2 regions of the Paenibacillus sp. FSL W7-1279 genome follow, and region 1 is predicted to be linked to the other one. Evidence: riboswitches for the same ligand, from Rfam matches in the RefSeq annotation. Region 1 holds a riboswitch; the other holds the start of a gene.

Region 1 (5,109 bases):
AAAGACCCACGGTCTTTTGGATAATGCCCTCTCTTCTCGAATACGATGAAACTTATGTTCAGCATCATCGAGCCTTGGTGCTCGAATTAGAATGCCGGAATGACAGCACCTTTGTACTCTTCTTCAATAAAGGTCTTCACGTCCTCGGAAGTCAGCGCCTTCGCCAATTTTTGAATGGCGTCGGAGTCCTTGTTGTCCGGACGAGCTACCAGCAGATTGGCGTAAGGGTTCTCTTTGTCTTCGATAAAGAGAGCATCCTTTGTTGGATCCAGTCCCGCTTCAAGCGCGTAGTTCGTGTTGATGACAGCCAGATCCAGCTCATCGAGCATACGCGGCAGCATCGCGGCTTCAACTTCTTTGAACTCCAGGTTCTTCGGATTTTCCACGATATCCTTAGCGGTAGCTTCAAGCTTGGTTTCATCCTGCAGCTTAATGACGCCATTCTTGGACAGCAGGGTCAATGCACGGCCCGCATTCGATGGGTCACTTGGGATCGCCACAACGGCTCCATCCTTCAGCTCATCGGCCGATTTAATCGTTCTGGAGTATGCACCCAGCGGCTCCACATGCACGGCGATCACGGACTCCAGGTCCAGTTTGCGCTCTTTGATTTCATTATCCAGGTAAGGCTTATGTTGGAAGAAATTCGCGTCGATTTCCTTGGAATCCACTTGCGTATTAGGCAGCAGATAATCCGTAAATTCCACGATTTCCAGGTTCACGCCTTCCTTTTCAAGCGCCGGTTTGATATGCTCCAAAATTTTGGCGTGTGGTGAAGGCGAAGCACCTACTTTCAAGGTTACGGTCTCTTGAGCGCCGCCTCCTGTTGTTCCCCCTGGCTCAGCCGCGTTATCCGCAGGCTTGCTGCCGCACGCAGCCAGCACCGTAACCAATGTCAAGCTGATCAATGCCAATGTCCATTTTTTCATTTTAAAAACTCTCCCTCCGAAAATATATTATTTTTTTATATTGTCTTCCTTGATGCCTCATCCATTCCGTTATTTTCTTGTAAAATGTCGGACCAAGCGATCTCCTGCCATTTGCAGCAGTTGTACCAGCACAATCATTAATACGACGGCCAGAATCATAATCTCGGTCTCATAACGGTAATATCCATACTTGATGGCCAAATCGCCCAACCCGCCGCCGCCGACTTGACCGGACATCGCGGTATACGAGACCAGGGTTACAATCGTAATGGTCATCCCAGCCAGCAAACCCGGGCGAGCCTCCGGAAGGAGAACCCTCCATATGATTTGGCTTGTCGAGGAGCCCATGGCATGAGCCGCTTCAATGACCCCTTTGTCCACCTCATTCAAGGCGGTTTCCACGAGTCTGGCGAAGAATGGCGCCGCGCCTATCACGAGCGGTGGAATGGTTCCCAGCACGCCATAAGAAACACCCACAAGCGATTTCGTAATCGGAATCATCGCAACGATCAGGATAATGAACGGAATCGAACGCAGGATGTTCACAATGAACGACAGGATCGAGTATCCGAAGCGTACCAGGCCGGATGTGGATCTAGCGGCCATGTAGAGCAGCACGCCAATCGGCAGTCCGATAATGAAGCTGAACAATGCCGATGCCCCCAGCATCCGAAGGGTATCCAAGGTTGCCGTCCATATTTCTTTCCAGTCGATCTGGGTAAAATCGAGTTCGAACATTAATGAATCACCTCCACGTCTAATCCTTGCTCAAGGAGCTTCCGAATCGTATCTTCAATAGCGCCCTCTTCCCCTTCAAAACGGACAATGAGTTGGCCGTACGGCGTTTCTTTGATCGTGGAAATGGTACCCTGCAGAATTGCAAAATTCACGCCCGTCTCATGGACGGTATGGGACAGAATTGATTCGTACGTTTTCGATCCAAGGAACGTAATCTGCACCGCCCTTGAAGGTCCGTTTGTCTGTCCCTGGATGGCCAGCCGGAGCGCTTCGCCGCTGTCCATCTCCTGACGGATAAATTCCTGGGTTACCTCATGCTTCGGCTTCAGGAACACTTCCGTTACCGGCCCTTGCTCCACGATGCCGCCTTGATGAATGACGGCGACCCGGTCGCATATGCTCTGAATCACATGCATTTCATGGGTAATCAGCACGATCGTCAGATGAAACTTTTTGTTAATGTCCAGCAGCAGGCGCAGGATCGAATCCGTCGTCTGCGGGTCAAGAGCCGAAGTGGCTTCGTCGCACAGCAGTACTTCCGGATCACTCGCGAGCGCTCTGGCGATGCCCACCCGCTGCTTCTGGCCCCCAGATAGCTGAGACGGGTACTTGTCCCGATGCGCCTCGAGCCCGACCAAGGCCAACAACTCGGATACTTTACGTTCCAGTTCGGCGTTCGGCGTCTTGATCAGACGCAGCGGAAACGCAATGTTATCGTACACCGTCGCCGATGACAACAGGTTAAAGTGCTGAAAAATCATGCCGATTTTGCGGCGTTCCGCCTGAAGCTGCTTCTTGCCAAGCGACGTTAAGTTCTTACCGTTCACCCACACCTCGCCCGAGGTAGGACGCTCCAACAAATTGATACAACGGATCAATGTACTTTTACCTGCACCGGAGTGTCCGATCACTCCGAAAATTTCTCCTTTTTCAATCGACAAATCCAATTCGGACAACGCAGTTGTTAAAGTTCCGGCTTTTCCGTACTGTTTCGTCAATTGCTTGAGCTCAATCAATCCGATAATCCTCCTTTTTCCATAGCTTCATATCTATTTACCCAAAAGAAAAGAGCCTCTTTTTGTAGAATCAAAAAGGGCCCTCTTTACGTAAAAGTCAACGCCTTTTCTCATCTGTCAAAGCCAAAGGATATCCTGTAGCTTTGAAGGAATTAGCACCATGTCACTCCATGCGTCATCGCGTTAAGCAATTACACGCTGGAGTCGGTTGCCGGGCTTCATCGGGCCTGTCCCTCCGCCTCTCTCGATAAGAAAACATCGATATGAAATTTTTCCGATTAATTTGATCTGATTTGATAACATTTAATGAATGCAATAGTTAGTATAGATTCTTTTCAGGTTTTTGTCAAAAGGAATTTCATGGCGATTTTGTGCCTAAGTCCTGACTCCATTTTTCGCCCAAAGCTTGTTCGTATATTTATAAGAGGCCGCCAGACTCCGGCATACCATATCAACGCCCTGTTTGAGATCGTCCAGGTGCTGGCCGATATCCTCCAGCTCGATCTTGTCCGACAGTCCTTGATGACGCTGCCACAAATCATCCTGCATCTCGGAATTCATGTAATGGATTTCGGCGTTGCGCCGTTTCCGGAGGGTGTTCAGCGGTGTTTTGTAACGATCCTTGATCTCCTCCAGCTCTTTGGCCAGCTCTCCGTGGGCCTTCAGGAATTTAAACTGCCGCAGGACCGTAAAATAAGAGAAATGCGCCTTCACCTTGGAGGTATGAAGATCATACAAATCGTTCAACACCGTCCCCAGCTTGTCAAGGATCGAAAATACGCGGATGAAGCCGTTTTTGTAAAAATACACATACCGCTGATATTCCCCTTGCTCCTGAATCGACATGTCATCGATGTAACCCGATTGGATCGATTGGCTGAAATGCCGGGCCGCATTCCAGCTCTGTTCCAGCTCATCCAGGGAAACGATCAACCCCCGGGTCCAAATCTCAAGCTTGCGAAAATCATGCGTCGGATCCTGATTTTTCTCCATTTCCTTCTGCAGCAGCCGGGTTGTTTGGACCATCGATTCAATGGCTTCCTCAAGCAGGCCGTTATTCTGCCGGGGCTGTTCCCCAAGTAGCATTCGAAGCATGGCGGTACCCCCTCGCGTCATCAGATTAACCTTGGTTCTTGGATCGCTATTTGCCAAAATAGGGATTCCACCGCGTTTCAACCGTTTTCACGATATCCTCACGCGGGAATAACTCATCCGGGTATCCCGGTTTCATTCGTTCATCCATCAGGGGATTGTTCTTATAGGATGCCCCCGAAACGACCAGACAACCCCCATCTCCTTGATATCGGACACGTCTTGCGGATGGCTTGGTTATCATCGGCTCCCCCTTACTATACAACAAAGCCCTCGAGGCAAGCTCGGGGACTTTGCATAAAAGATGTTGCCTGAAATTCGATCTTTTTTTTGCTTTTTTTCTTATACGATCTTTTCGCTTGGCATGCTATGATCCGGCCGCATTTCGGCTTTAACCGGCCTGCTGAGCTGCCAAACCCTGACACTTAAATAACACAGTACGCCGAATAAGGCGGAGATCAACAAGGTATGCCCCAGTGCGGAGAATACGTAAACCTCCTCGTTATGCATCGTTGCCATAATGAGGGCGCCGCTGAACACCTGCAGCAGGCAGAGCACGGTTGCCGAGATGCCCAGCATCTGGATCTCCCGGTTGTCGCGGTTGCGCCAATATGCAAAATGCCCCATCACCGCCACAACGATCAGCAGCAGAAGCGCCGCCACGCGGTGCATAAAGGCGATGCCTACCCCTCCGCTCAGCTCCGGTATCACTTCCCCGTTACACAGCGGCCAGCCGGAGCACCCTTCCCGGGAATCGGTATGGCTCACGAATGCACCGATATAAACCACGATGTAACTGTACAAGGTTGTGCCCCATACTAAATTACGGAAGCCCTTGCTTACCCGAGGCAGACGCTCCAAGTCTACGGGCCCCTTCGCCTGTTCTACCCGCCGCATACCCAAAGCCAGCATGACAGAGCTAGCAAAGGCAATCAGCGAGAAGCCAAAATGCAGCGCCATAATCGCAGCCGATTGAGGCTTAACCACCGCAAGCGCACCCATGATCGCCTGTACAATAACGAATACCGAGGTCCCGATAACATAAGCCATCAAATCCCGGCGATCCCGCTTGTACTTCCAGAACGCAATCAGCGAAGCGAGCGCCGCCAAACCCGCCATTCCACTAACGGCCCGGTGTGAATACTCAATCATGGAGGATACCGTGTAAGCGGGAACAAATTTACCGTTGCACAGCGGCCACTCCTGACCGCAACCGAGTCCCGAGCCCGTCTTTGTCACAACCATGCCACCGAACGTCGCGCAGAACATAACTAAGCATGTTATGTAACTCAGCCATTTTAGTTGTTTATCATTCACTTATCTCACCTGCTGCT
Region 2 (5,109 bases), 350 kb from region 1:
GCAGAAGCTGCAGTGCTACAGTGAGCTGTATGGCTCGGAGGAGCTGTACACGGAGCTGTGTGCCTGGCGCAGGAGAAAGGCGGCTTCCGGAAGAAAAGCACCTTATTTCATTGCCAGCAATCGGGTGCTGCGCATGATTAGCGCCTTCATCCCCCAGAACGAGGAAGAGCTGCTGCAGCTTCCGGGAATCGGAATCAGCAAGTCTTCAGAGCATGGGGCGGAGTGGCTGGAGATCACGTCAGGAATCGAGCGAACCACAACCTTTCCACTGGATTGGGTTGATAAGCAGCTGCAGGAAGAGGTGTTCTTGTCCTGGCTTTATAAGCAGAAGGAGCAGCGATATAAGCAAGAGCTGGACCGCTTCCGAATTCGCCGTACGATGCTGCTTGGCATAGCTGAGGGAGCTTCGCTGACCGAGCTGGAAGAACGCACTTCGTTATCTCGTCGAGATTTGGTTGAGGAATTGGAGGGCCTTGAGAAGGAAGGTTATGATACGGAGCAGCTGCTGGAGGTTGAGCTGAACACGATGACGGCTACAGAGCAGGCGACGGTATGGAAGGCTTTTGAAGAGCTGGGCGATACATTTCTTAAACCCGTATTACAACGGGTATATGGAGAAGGACAAGCCCACAATGGAGAGGTAGAAGAGATTGGCGGAACGGAGAAGCTGTATGAGCGGCTGCGCCTGATCAGGATTCGCTTTCGGCGGGAAGAACCTGGTAAAGCGAACGCAGGCTAATTCCAGGTAATGAAAACAGGACGGATTCCCTTGCGGCAGGGAGATCCGTCCTGATGGTTTCGAGAGCTTCATATCCAGTCTTTCTTACGGAACAGATAAAACATGAGAGCACCGGCAGAAATCATGACGCCTATAACTACATAATAAGAATATTCCCAGTGAAGCTCAGGCATATTGTCAAAGTTCATGCCGTAGATGCCTGTAATCAGCGTCAGTGGAATGAAGATCGTTGTAATGGCGGTAAACACGCGCATGATTTCATTGGCCCGATTGGCGATACTGGATTGGTAAGCCTCTCGAAGGTTCCCCATGAGATCCCGGTAGGTTTCGAATGTTTCGGAAATTTTCACGGCATTTTCATAGATATCGCTGAAATATTTTTGCAGCTGGTCATCGATCAGCCGGAGATCTTTTTTGTTAAGTGTATTGATAACTTCCTTCTGCGGTCCAAGCACCTTTTTCAACCAAAGAATCTCGCTTCGCAGACCGATGATCTCGCTGAGGTGGGATTTTTTGGTATGCATCAGAATGTCTTCCTCCAGCTTTTCAATCCGCGCCTCGATGCGGTCCCCGACGGAGAAATAGTTGTCCGTCACAAGGTCGATCAAGAGATAGAGGAAGCGGTCAGGCGTGCTGACTTCATCCTCCCAGAGAAGCGGTTTAACGGTGCGCAGCTCGTGGATCTTTTGCTTGGTCACCGTAATAATAAAATGTCTGCCCAGGAAAACATTCAATGCCCGAAGGAAAATCTCTTCGTCGTCAAACCGGATGCTGTTCACGACGATAAAATAGTGGTTCTCGTATATTTCAATTTTGGGACGCTGCTCCTCTTCACTGAGGCAATCCTCAACCGCAAGATCATGCAGGGAGAAGAGGGGCTGCAGTTCCGCTAAATCATCCACATCCGCATCCAGCCAGTAGAAGCCGCTGGCCGGAGGTGTCAGCGTCATTTCGATGTCATCAACAGGGGTAAATACGCCCGAATCGACCAACCGGATTTTCATCTGATATCACTCCTTTGTCAAATTCAAGCTGCTTGGTTAAGCAGTAAAGGCACAGGATATCAGCCCACCGGTATACGGGCATAATCAAGGAAGGTTAGAATACGATAAAAAGCGCATGAAAAATAACGCCGCCCTCTGCCGGTAAGCTGATCTTAATCCTATGCGGTTGTGCGTCTTGTGCATCCAGTTTCTGGCTCGGGTCACCGTCCATCTTCCATGTCACCTCTTTCATACTCGGTTTTAAACAGCACTTGTCTAGTATAACGCCGGGTGTAGGACCTTTCAAGTTGAAATCCGGTCCAGCCAGGGGCCACGGTACAGGGTATGGAAACCTTCGGTGAAGTGTGACGGACTTTATGAAAAGGTTCTTGACGAAAAATTGGGAATGATTTAAAGTAAGTATCAATTACGAACAATTTAAGACAACTGAATAAAGCGAAATCTTATCAAGAGCAGGTGGAGGGACTAGCCCTATGAAACCCGGCAACCGGCGGCAACATCGCACGGTGCTAATTCTTGCAGGAGATACGACGCTTCTTCGAAGCCGTTGTATAGTCTGACAGATGAGAGAGGCGCATTGTGATACGTATATGATGACCTTTCTCTACTTTGAGAAAGGTCTTCTTGCGTTTATACAGTCTAACGCTCTTTCTCACAGCTTTTTTATGGATGTATCATTTCATATTTCGAAGGAGTGAGCCACGATGCCAATTAAAATTCCGGATGCCTTGCCGGCAAAGGAAGTTCTGGCTGGAGAAAACATTTTTGTCATGGATGAGAGTCACGCATTTCATCAGGATATCCGCCCATTGCGGATCGCTATTTTGAACCTGATGCCTACCAAGGAAACGACGGAGACCCAACTGCTGCGATTGATCGGTAACTCCCCGCTCCAGGTGGATGTTGTCCTTCTTCACCCGAGTTCGCACGTTTCGAAGAATACGTCGGCTGAGCATCTGAAATCATTTTACAAAACCTTTGAAGAAGTGAAGAACCGTCGTTTTGACGGCATGATCATTACAGGAGCTCCGGTCGAGCAGTTGGAGTTTGAAGAAGTGAATTACTGGGATGAGCTTACTGAAATTTTTGAATGGACCAAGACGCATGTGACCTCCACGCTCCATATCTGCTGGGCATCGCAAGCCGGACTTTATTATCATTACGGCGTGCCGAAATACAGCCTCGAGGAAAAATGCTTCGGCGTATTTCCACATACGATCAATGAAACATGTACCAAGCTGCTCCGCGGATTTGACGAAATGTTCTTTGTTCCGCATTCCCGTCATACGGAAGTTCGGCGCGAAGACATTACAGGCATTGACGATCTGGTCATCCTGTCCGAGTCCGAGGAAGCAGGCATTTATTTGGTATCAAGCCGGGATGGAAAGCAGATTTTTGCCACAGGGCATTCCGAGTATGATGCGGACTCTCTAAAGTGGGAGTATGACCGGGACGTTGCCAAGGGCATGGACATCGAACTGCCGCGCAACTATTACCCGAATAATGATCCAACAAGGACGCCTCCGTCCATATGGCGGGCGCATGCAAACTTATTATTTACTAATTGGCTCAATTACTATGTATATCAGGAAACGCCATACGATATTGGTCCGCAAATATAGCAGTAAACGGGAGGAGAGTTTGTGATGGAGAAGAAACCTTTTAATATAGAGAGCCGGCTGGCACAGATCGGCTCGGTGCAAGAACCGGTAACCGGAGCCGTGAATTTTCCGATTTATCAGGCTACGGCATACCGCCATCCCAAATTAGGCCAGAGCACGGGGTTTGACTACGCCCGTACGAAAAATCCGACCCGGTCGGTACTGGAGGACGCCTGCGCCGAGCTGGAATCCGGCGATGCCGGCTTTGCTTGCAGCTCGGGCATGGCTGCCCTTCAGACGATTTTTGCTTTGTTCGGTCAAGGGGACCATCTGATTGTATCGTTGGATCTGTATGGTGGGACGTATAGGCTGCTGGAGCGGATTATGTCCAAGTTCGGCGTTACGGCTACGTACGTGGATACGAATGACCCGGATGCGCTGGAAGGGGCAAGAAGGCCCAACACGAAGGCTGTATTTATCGAAACGCCGACCAATCCGCTTATGATGATTACGGATATCGAAGCCGTCTGTACGTGGGCAAGGCATCATCAACTGATCAGCATTGTGGATAATACGCTGCTTACTCCGTATTTCCAAAGACCCATCGAGCTTGGGGCGGATATCGTTATACATAGCGCCACCAAGTATTTGGGAGGACATAACGATGTGCTGGCGGGGATCATCGTAACGAAGGGCAAGGAACTATCGGAGGAGATGGCTTTCCTTCATAACTCCATCGGCGCTGTGTTAAGCCCGACGGATTCCTATCAGCTGATGAGAGGAATGAAGACGCTTGCGCTGCGTATGGATCGGCACGAGACGAATGCAACCGCAGTGGCAACGTTTTTGACAACTCACCCGGCGATCGGCGAGGTGTATTATCCTGCCCTGCCGGACCATCCGGGACATGACATCCAGAATCGTCAATCCAGCGGCAACACGGGCATCTTCTCCTTCAAGGTGAAGGACGCCCGTTATGTGGAGCCCGTGCTGCGGCACATTAAGCTGATTGCGTTCGCAGAAAGCCTGGGGGGCGTTGAGTCCCTGATGACATACCCTGCTGTTCAGACCCATGCGGACATCCCGCTTGAGATTCGGGAAGCAATCGGCGTGGATGACCGCTTGCTCCGGTTCTCGGTCGGCATCGAGCATGCGGATGACTTGATCGCGGATTTGGATGCTGCACTGAGCGCGGCCATGGCTGAAGTGGAAGGGAGCACGGGAGAATGAGCATCGATAAAGGTCCATCCGGATTGGAAACGCAAACCAAGCAGTTAGCTGCTAAACGGGGACACGAGGAAGAACTGCGTTTCGAGACAAAACTATTGCATTTCGGCGGGGAAATCGACCGGGCAACCGGCGCCTCAAGCGTTCCGATCTATCAAGCCTCGACGTTTCACCATGAAGACATCTTTAACCCGCCGCAACACGATTACAGCCGTTCCGGCAATCCGACTCGGCAGGCGCTGGAGGATTATATCGCCCTTTTGGAGGGAGGCGTACGCGGTTTCGCTTATGCTTCCGGTATGGCAGCGATCTCCAGCTCGTTCATGCTGCTCAGTGCGGGGGATCATATGATCGTGACGGAGGATGTGTACGGCGGAACCTACCGCTTGCTGACCAGCATTTTAAGCCGTATGGGCATCGAGAGCACCTTCGTGGACATGACCGATCTGGATCAGGTGAAGGCGGCCCTCAAAGCGAATACGAAAGCCGTCTATATGGAAACCCCTTCAAACCCGACCCTGAAAATTACCGACATTGG

Evidence for each region. A riboswitch is a leader RNA that binds a small molecule or an ion and turns the genes downstream of it on or off. The one in region 1 is predicted to bind S-adenosylmethionine.
Region 2: another riboswitch for S-adenosylmethionine. It lies ahead of metA (homoserine O-succinyltransferase); the one in region 1 lies ahead of MKY82_RS28720 (methionine ABC transporter ATP-binding protein).

Annotation. Positions count from the first base shown of each region.
Region 1 is NZ_CP150215.1:6,336,515-6,341,623, forward strand. It holds gene MKY82_RS28710 (MetQ/NlpA family ABC transporter substrate-binding protein) at 87-929, opposite strand; gene MKY82_RS28715 (methionine ABC transporter permease) at 999-1,667, opposite strand; gene MKY82_RS28720 (methionine ABC transporter ATP-binding protein) at 1,667-2,683, opposite strand; SAM riboswitch class I at 2,791-2,937, opposite strand; gene MKY82_RS28725 (Cthe_2314 family HEPN domain-containing protein) at 3,059-3,778, opposite strand; gene MKY82_RS28730 (hypothetical protein) at 3,825-4,019, opposite strand; gene MKY82_RS28735 (heme A synthase) at 4,118-5,092, opposite strand.
Region 2 is NZ_CP150215.1:5,985,567-5,990,675, reverse strand. It holds gene MKY82_RS27020 (HRDC domain-containing protein) at 1-739, shown strand, start outside; gene corA (magnesium/cobalt transporter CorA) at 808-1,743, opposite strand; SAM riboswitch class I at 2,184-2,313, shown strand; gene metA (homoserine O-succinyltransferase) at 2,448-3,365, shown strand; gene MKY82_RS27005 (PLP-dependent transferase) at 3,390-4,574, shown strand; gene MKY82_RS27000 (aminotransferase class I/II-fold pyridoxal phosphate-dependent enzyme) at 4,571-5,109, shown strand, end outside.